2 regions of the Streptomyces sp. NBC_00984 genome follow, and region 2 is predicted to be linked to the other one. Evidence: riboswitches for the same ligand, from Rfam matches in the RefSeq annotation. Region 2 holds a riboswitch; the other holds the start of a gene.

Region 1 (4,191 bases), 5.2 Mb from region 2:
CCCGTCCATTCGATGGACGGGGCTCTTTGCCGTCCACGGCGCTCGATAGGGTGGAGGCAATCCCTTTTACCGGCTGTGGACCCAGGAGCGGACCATGAACGTTGTGACCCCGATCGGCGGCGACAGCGTGGCGGACCGTTCCTGGCCCGGCATGCTGAACCCCCTGCTGCGCGGTGAGAACCTCACCGCCGACGACACCGCGTGGGCGATGGACCGCATCATGAGCGGCGAGGCGACCGATGTGCAGATCGCCGGGTTCGCGGTGGCGCTGCGGGCCAAGGGCGAGACGATCGACGAGGTGTCCGGCCTGGTACGGGCGATGTACGAGCACGCCAACACCATCCACGTACCCGGTCGTACGGTCGACATCGTCGGCACCGGCGGCGACCTCGCCAAGACGGTCAACATCTCCACCATGTCGGCGATCGTCATCGCCGGCACCGGCGCCAAGGTCGTCAAGCACGGCAACCGCGCCTCCTCGTCGGCGAGCGGTTCCTCCGATGTGCTGGAGAAGCTCGGCGTCAACCTGGACCTCTCCGCGCAGCGGGTCGTCGAGGTCGCCGAGGAGGCGGGCATCACCTTCTGCTTCGCGGTGAAGTTCCACCCCGCCCTGCGCTACGTCTCCAGGGCCCGCAAGGAGCTCGGCGCGCCGACGACGTTCAACATCCTCGGGCCGCTCACCAACCCGGCCCGGGTGCGTTCGCAGGCCGTCGGCGTGGCCGACCTGAAGATGGCGCCCATCGTCGCCGGGGTGCTGGCCGGGCGCGGCAATTCGGCGCTGGTCTTCCGCGGCGACGACGGTCTGGACGAGCTGACGACGACCGCGACCTCGCGGGTCTGGGTGGTCCGGGACGGAGCGGTGCGCGAGGAGGCGTTCGACCCGCGCGACGTCGGTCTGGAACTGGTGCCCGTGCAGGCCCTGCGCGGTGCGGACGCCTCGTACAACGCCGATGTGGCCCGCCGGGTGCTGGGCGGCGAGCGGGGACCGGTGCGCGATGCCGTACTGCTCAACTCGGCGGCGGCGCTGGTGGCGCTGGACGCGGCGGACGGCACGCTGAACGAGCAGCTCGCGGCCGGGATGGCGAAGGCCGCCGAGTCCATCGACTCCGGGGCGGCGGCACGTGCGCTGGAGCGCTGGGTGGCGGCCAGCAACGCCTGAAACAGGCGGAAATGTGGCGCAGGGCGCAGTCCGGATCCTGGACTGCGCCTTGCGCGTCTTCAGGCGTATGGCAAGATGCTGGTCAGGTCATGAGTGACAGCGACTACGGCCCCGGCCCGCTGTCCGGCAACCCTCCGTCCGTGGCGGGGTGCCCCGGGTGAAGACCAGGCCGTAGGCAGCGAGGTCTGCGGCAAGCGCGGGCCCCTCGGCATCTGTGAATGCCAACCCCCGGGGTCCTGGTCCCTAGGGAGTCTCTTGTGAGCACGCGAATGCGATAGGGCCGTCGGCCCTCCTCCGCACACCCCTCTTTTCTCCGCTGCGCTGCCGCGTTTCCGCCGGCGCATGCAATTCGCCTGCCTCTTACGGGAGTTCGCCATGTCTGTCTTCACCGCTGCCGCCGACCAGTCGTTTTGTGCCCCTCTGTCGGTTCTGGGCAAGGATGTGACGGTTCCGCTGGTCACGGGCGGTGAGGTCACCTACGCCGCTCTCGACTACGCCGCCAGCGCCCCCGCCCTCCAGCGCGTCTGGGACGACGTCGCCGCGTACGCCCCGTACTACGGCAGCGTCCACCGCGGGGCCGGTTACCTCTCGCAGCTCTCCACGGACCTCTTCGAGAACAGCCGCGCGACCGTCGCGGAGTTCCTCGGCTGCCGCGCCGACGACCAGGTGATCTTCACCCGCTCGACCACCGACTCGCTGAACCTGCTGGCCGCGGTCGTCCCGGCCGACTGCCAGGTCTTCGTGTACGAGACCGAGCACCACGCCTCGCTGCTGCCGTGGCGCGATGCCCGGGTGACCTACCTGAACGCCCCGCGCACCCCCGCCCAGGCCGTCGAGACGCTGGAGCGGGCGCTCGCCGACCGCGAGCCCTACGGCCCCGCGCTGGTCTGCGTCACCGGCGCCTCCAACGTCACCGGCGAGCTGTGGCCGGTGAAGGAGCTGGCCGCCGCCGCGCACGCGCACGGTGCCCGGATCGTGCTGGACGCCGCGCAGCTCGCCCCGCACCACCCCGTCGACATTGCCGAGCTGGACGTCGACTGGGTCGCCTTCTCCGGACACAAGCTGTACGCGCCCTTCGGCTCGGGCGTCCTCGCCGGCCGGTCCGACTGGCTGCAGCAGGCCGAGCCCTACCTCGCCGGCGGCGGCGCCTCGCGCAAGGTCGCCCGCCGCACCGACGGCGGCGTGGACGTCGAATGGCACTCCACCGCCGCCCGCCACGAGGCCGGTTCCCCCAACGTCATCGGGGTGTACTCCATCGCCTCCGCCTGCAAGGCGCTCACCGAGGCGGGCTTCGACAACCTGGTCGCCCGGGAGCAGCACCTCGTGGGCGCGGTCCGGGCCGGCCTGGCCGAGGTCCCCGAGGTCAAGGTGCTCTCGCTGTTCGGCGACGAGGCCCCGCGGGTCGGCGTCATCTCCTTCGTGGTGGAGGGCTGGAACAGCTCGCACTTCGCCGCCGCCCTCTCCGCCGAGTACGGCATCGGGGTCCGCGACGGCCTGTTCTGCGCCCACCCGCTGGTCCGCACCCTGCTGGGCAGCGACCCGCAGGAGGTCGGGGAGTGCGGCGCGCCGGAGGCCGAGCCGGGCGAGAGCTCGCTCAACGCGATCCGGGTGAGCTTCGGCGCCGGTACGCCGGACGAGCACATCGAGCGCTTCGTCCGCGCGGTCAAGGAACTGGTGAGCAAGGGCGCCCAGTGGAAGTACCGCACCGAGGACGGCCGCTGCGTCCCGGACCGGGGTGCGGCGCAGCTCTGACGGGCACACAGCACTTCGGCGGGGGACGGGCAGCCGAGCCCGTCCCCCGCCGAAGTGTCACGCCGTGGGGGTGTGCCTACGCGTCGAGGCCGATGGCGAAGGCGGCCTCCAGGTCGTGCTGCGAGTAGGTACGGAACGCCACATGCGTGTCGGTGGCCTCGACGCCGGGGATCTTGCTGATCCGGCCGGGGATGACGTCGGCCAGATCGTCGTGCTTGGCCACCCGGACCATGGCGATCAGGTCGTACGTACCGGTGACCGAGAAGACCTCGCTGACGCTGTCCAGCGCGGCGATGGCCTCGGCGATCTCGGGAATCCGGTCCACGCTGGTTTTGATGAGCACGATCGCGGTGATCACGGCTGGCTTTCTCCCTCGGTGGCCGTGGCTGGTGCCTTCACTCTATCCGTACGCCGGTAACGCCCCCAGGCGTAGAGAAAGCCCAGGGCGAAGCCCACCACATGGGCCAGATAGGCCACGCCCGGCCCCCCGCTGCCCGCGCCCTGGACCGCCAGCCACTGCAGGACGAACCAGAAGACCAGCACGATCCAGGCGGGGAAGCGCAGCGGCAGGAAGAAGAGGAACGGGAACAGGCTGGTGACCCGGGCCCTGGGGAAGAGGTACAGGAACGCCCCGAGCACCGCCGAGATCGCCCCCGAGGCGCCCACCAGCGTCTGGTCGGACGTGGCGTGGGCCGCCGCGTAGGCGACCAGGGCGAGATAGCCGCTGATGACGTAGAAGAAGGTGAACCCGACCCGGCCCATGCGCTCCTCGGTCATCGCCCCGAACACGTACAGGAAGAGCACGTTGCCGAGCAGGTGCAGCCAGCTGCCGTGCACGAAGAGGGCGGTGAGCGGGGCGAGCAGGGCGTGTGCGGAGCCGTCCCACAGCTCGCTCGGGATCACGCCCCACCGTTCGAAGTACCCCGCCTGGGCGGCCAGCAGGGCGTCGGCGGTTCCGGGGACCGGGTTGAAGCCGGACAGCGGGCTGATCACGAAGACCAGGGCGCAGACCGCGATCAGGGCATGGGTCACCAGTGGTCCACCGGTGACCGTCCGTAGCAGTCCGCCGGACAGCCTGCCGGCCACAGCTCGCCGATCGATCATGAACAGAGCATGACGCAACCGGAGGGAACGGGACAGACCGCCTCGCCGTGTCGGGGGGACGCGGTGAGGCCGTAGGGTTACGGCAGGACATCCGCAGTTCGACGGCGCACCGCGAGATCCTTGAAGCAAGGCAGCACGAGGCTCGACGAAAGAGGACGCAACGATGACGACGGTTC
Region 2 (4,191 bases):
GCCCCGACCTGCTGAGCCGGCTGTTGACCGCGGTGGACGAGACGGGCGCACACCTCACCGACCAGGAGATACGCGACGAGACGGTCACGCTGTACATCGGCGGGCACGAGACGACCAGTTCCACGCTGGTGTGGGCCTGGTATCTGCTGTCCCGCAATCCGCGGGTGCGTGCCGCGCTCACCGAGGAGCTGGACCGGGTGCTCGGTGACCGGGAGCCGGAGTTCGACGACTACGCGCGGCTGACGTACACCCAGTCCGTGGTCAAGGAGACCCTGCGCCTCTACCCGACGATCTGGCTGGTCACCGGTGTCGCGAAGGAGGGTGCGCGGATCGGCGGTGTGCCGATGCCGGAGGGCACCCGGGTGTGGACCAGCCAGTGGGTGACACAACGCGACGCGCGGTGGTTTCCCGAGCCGGAGGAGTTCCGCCCCGAGCGCTGGGATCCGGAGACGGGCGACGACATCGCGGAGTACGCCTGGTTCCCGTTCGGCGGCGGCCCCCGGGTCTGCCTGGGCACCCGGTTCGCCATGGTGGAGGCGGTCCTGATCCTGGCCGTGCTGGCGCGCCGATTCGAGCTGGACGTGGACCCGGGCGTCATCGGTCCGGTGCCGTCGCTGACGCTGCAGCCGGACCGGGAAGTGATGGCGACGATCCGGACACGGTGAGGCACACGGGGCGGGGTGCCGCGCGGTGGGGGCGCCGGTCCCCCCTGGGTCGGGCCCGCGGTCGCGCGAGGCGGGACGGCGCGTCCGGAACCGGGGGACTTTCCCGGGTCCGGACGCGCAACCCGTCCCGGGACCGGACACATGGCCCGTCCCGACACCGGATATGCCGAACCGATATGTCCGATCTGTCGCGGAGATCGGGGCAGGCGGTTCACACTGTCCATGTCGGTCCCACCGGCCGACGGGCCGCCCGGCCGTCTCCGCAGGCTGTCGATCCAACGGGAGAAACACCATGCGTCTCCGCTCCGCTCTCGCCTCCGCGCTCTCCGTCACGGCCACCCTGACACTGACCGGCACCGCGGCGTCGGCAACGACCGGCACCGCGTCCACCGACACCGCGAGCCGCCTCGGAACCTGCCAGGAGAAGGACCTCGACGTGCACGCCGCACCCGGCGGACAGCGGAACGTCGCCCGTATCAGCGTCACCAACAACGGCGACCGGGCCTGTGTGGTGGACCGGGTCCCCACGATCACCTTCAGGGGCCTCGACGGCTCCGCCGAGGCCGTCCCGCCCGCCGGGAGCGGACCCTACGCACTGGCCGGCGGCGAGCGGGCGTACGCCGCCGTGCGCACCGCGGACCCGGCGGCCACCGAAGGCCACGTCGTCGGCAGCCTGTCCGTGGCGGCGGACCCCTCCCATCTGGGCGTCGCCTTCCGCGCGGCCACCGTGGGCATGCCCGAGGGAGTCCACGTATGGGTGCCGGTGACCACCCTGTGGCAGGAATCGCGCGCCGCGGCGGACAGCGCGCTGACGGACGCGCTGGGCTGACGAGCGGGCCCTGCGGACCGGGCGGGTCCTACAGGCCGTAGGACGTGCCGCCGACGGTCCGCCGCGGGTCGGGGGCCGTCGTCGCGCACAGCGGGCCGCCGTCGAAACCGGCGTTGACCAGGGCGGTGGCACGGCCGGCGGAGTCCACCAGCTTCAGGGCGTGCCACCGCGGCAGCCAGAACACCCGTCCGCGGTGCTCCGTGAGCAGTTCCGTGAGGGCTGCCGGAGCATGCGTCCACACCTTCGGCAGGTCCTCGGCGTGGTCGAAGGCGGGGCGCAGCCCGACCCAGCCGTCGGCGCCGACGTCACCGGAGGTGAGCAGGAGTTCCACGGCCTGGCCGGGCTGCTGGTGGCACTTCTTGGCATGGATCCAGTGGACGTGGTGACCGGGGCCGTGGCTGGTGCAGCCGTCATTCTGGATGAGGTGGGGGAGCATGGTTCTCCGCCTTCCCGAGATCATGGACCCCAGGTGCTCTGCCCCGATGGTCCGCTGTTCCCCATACGCCGCGCATGAGGCCGGTCGTCACCCGGAGCACCCGCAGCGGAGCGGGGTGCCGTCCAGTTAGCCGGGGCTGTGCACTGGAACTCATGACCTGCGAGAACTGTATCCCACGAGCGACGGTGCCCGACGGGTGGTCAGTTCTCAGCCGTGCAGCAGGACCGGGAAGGCCGCCATGTCGTTCTGCGTCATCACCGGCAGCCTGCGGACCTGTTCGTCCGCGACGGCCGCCCGCAGCCCGGGGAAGCGCGCGAACAGGGCGGGCAGGGCGATCCCGGCCTCGACCCGGGAGAGCGCCGCCCCGGGGCAGATGTGGGGGCCGTGACCGAAGGTCATGTGGCGGATCGGGGTCGGCCGGGTGATGTCGAAGTCGTCGGCGTCCGTCCCGTGGTGCTCGATGTCACGGCCGATGGCGCGATAGGAGATCACCACTCCTTCGCCCTTCGCGATCACGTCGTCGCCGATCCGGATGTCCTCCGTGGCGAACCGCATCAGCAGATGGGTGGTGGGGGTGTCCCAGCGCAGGGTCTCCTCGATCACCGTCTCCCACGGGATCTCGCCGTCGAGCACCCTGCGCAGTTGGTCGGGGTGGGTGAGCAGGGCGCGTACGGCGTTCAGGATCAGCCCGATGGTGGTCTCGTGACCGGCGGCCACCATCGCCTTGAGATTGCCCACCACCTCTTCCTCGGTGAGCGGTTCGCCGCCCTCCTCGGCGAGGATGAGCGCGCTGGTGAGGTCGTCGGCCGGACGCGCGGTCCTCTCGCGTACGAGAGCGGCGTAGAAGATGTCCAACTCGGCCAGCAGCGCCAGGCGTTCCTCCTGCGGGGTGAGCATGGAGAAGAACGCCTTGTACCGCCGCATCAGCATGGGGTGCTCGGCCTCGTCCACGCCCATCAACATGCCGACGACCCGCATCGGCAGCGGCTGGGCGAACACGGACTTGAGGTCGACCACACCGTTCTCGCTCTTCTCGCCCTGCTCGGCGAGGGCATCGAGCAGTTCCTCGGTGAACTTCTCGATGTCCGGGCGTATCTCCTCCAGCCGGCGCGGCGTGAGTGCCTGGGAGGTCTTGGTGCGCAGCCGCCGGTGCTCGGCACCGTCCACCGTGAACATGGAACGCCCGGCGTCGATCATGCCGATCAGCGGCCACTCGTGCGTGACCTCCCCGCGCTGCCAGAGCCCCCAGGCGTCGAGGTCCTTCACCAGGCGGGGATCGAGGAGCAGTTGACGGGCCAGGGCATGCCGGGTGACGGTCAGGGCCGGAACGCCGAGGAGCTCGATCCTGGCGAGCGGACCGGCGTCACGCAGTCGCGCCGTCTCACCGTCCAGGTCCTGGACCAGCGGATCGATGACGACGGGCCCGCCGCTCGAAGCGGCCTCCCGGGCGGCGGCCTGCGGGCAGTTCAAGACAAGTCTCCTGTCGGGCGTACGGGGGCGAATCGGACGGGCAACGCGGTCATCCCCCGCAGGAAGGCGGACTGGCGCCGGACCAACTCAGGCGCGGGTACGGACAGTTCCAGGTCGGGAAGCCGGTCGAGCAGCACCTCGATCCCGGTGCGGGCGATGATTTCGGCGATCTCCTGCGCGGGGAAGGGGCAGCGGTATTCGCCGTGGCTGAACGCCAGGTGCGCGCTGTTGCCGCGCCGGCCCGACGGTCCTCCCGGTGCGGAGAGATGCTGCCGGATGTGCGGATCGGCGTTGGCGGCGCCCAGGCCCAGCAGCAGCATGTCCCCGGCTCGGATGTTCCGGCCTCCCAGCCGGGTGTCGCGGGCCGCCCAGCGACCGGCGAGGATCTGCGTGGGGCCCTCCTCCCAGAGCACCTCGTTCATGGCTTCGGCGACGCTGTGCCGGCCGCCGGAGAGCGCGACGGCGAACTGGTCGTCGGTGAGCATCAGCCGGAGCGAGTTGCCGATCCAGTCGGCCGTGGTGAGGTGCCCGGCGGCCGTGATGGCCATCAGGTCGAGCACGTACTCCTCGTCGGTGAACTCACCGGGGTACGCCAGCATGCGCGAGGCCACGTCGTTCCCGGGCGCGGCCCGCCGTGCCGCCAGCAGCCGCTGCATGTGTTCGCCGAACCGCAGATGGGCCTCCTGCGCGCCCGGTCCACCGTCGGCCAGATCCCTGAGCACCTCCGCAATCCGCGGCCCGTCCGCATCGGGGAATCCGACCAGACGGGCGAGGACGAGCACCGGCAGCGG

The links. Region 2 has a riboswitch for S-adenosylmethionine ahead of OG520_RS06155 (hypothetical protein). Riboswitches for the same ligand answer to the same signal wherever they lie in the genome.
Region 1: it holds a riboswitch for S-adenosylmethionine, as region 2 does, so the genes downstream of both, OG520_RS29465 (aminotransferase class V-fold PLP-dependent enzyme) here and OG520_RS06155 (hypothetical protein) in region 2, are expected to answer to the same signal.

What each region holds. Positions count from the first base shown of each region.
Region 1 is NZ_CP108734.1:6,593,730-6,597,920, forward strand. Features, by position in the region: gene trpD (anthranilate phosphoribosyltransferase) at 95-1,159, shown strand; SAM riboswitch class IV at 1,245-1,362, shown strand; gene OG520_RS29465 (aminotransferase class V-fold PLP-dependent enzyme) at 1,535-2,911, shown strand; gene OG520_RS29470 (Lrp/AsnC family transcriptional regulator) at 2,988-3,269, opposite strand; gene OG520_RS29475 (rhomboid family intramembrane serine protease) at 3,266-4,015, opposite strand; gene OG520_RS29480 (hypothetical protein) at 4,179-4,191, shown strand, end outside.
Region 2 is NZ_CP108734.1:1,442,697-1,446,887, forward strand. Features, by position in the region: gene OG520_RS06145 (cytochrome P450) at 1-665, shown strand, start outside; gene OG520_RS06150 (DUF4232 domain-containing protein) at 958-1,494, shown strand; gene OG520_RS06155 (hypothetical protein) at 1,523-1,930, opposite strand; SAM riboswitch class IV at 1,979-2,088, opposite strand; gene OG520_RS06160 (cytochrome P450) at 2,138-3,400, opposite strand; gene OG520_RS06165 (cytochrome P450) at 3,397-4,191, opposite strand, start outside.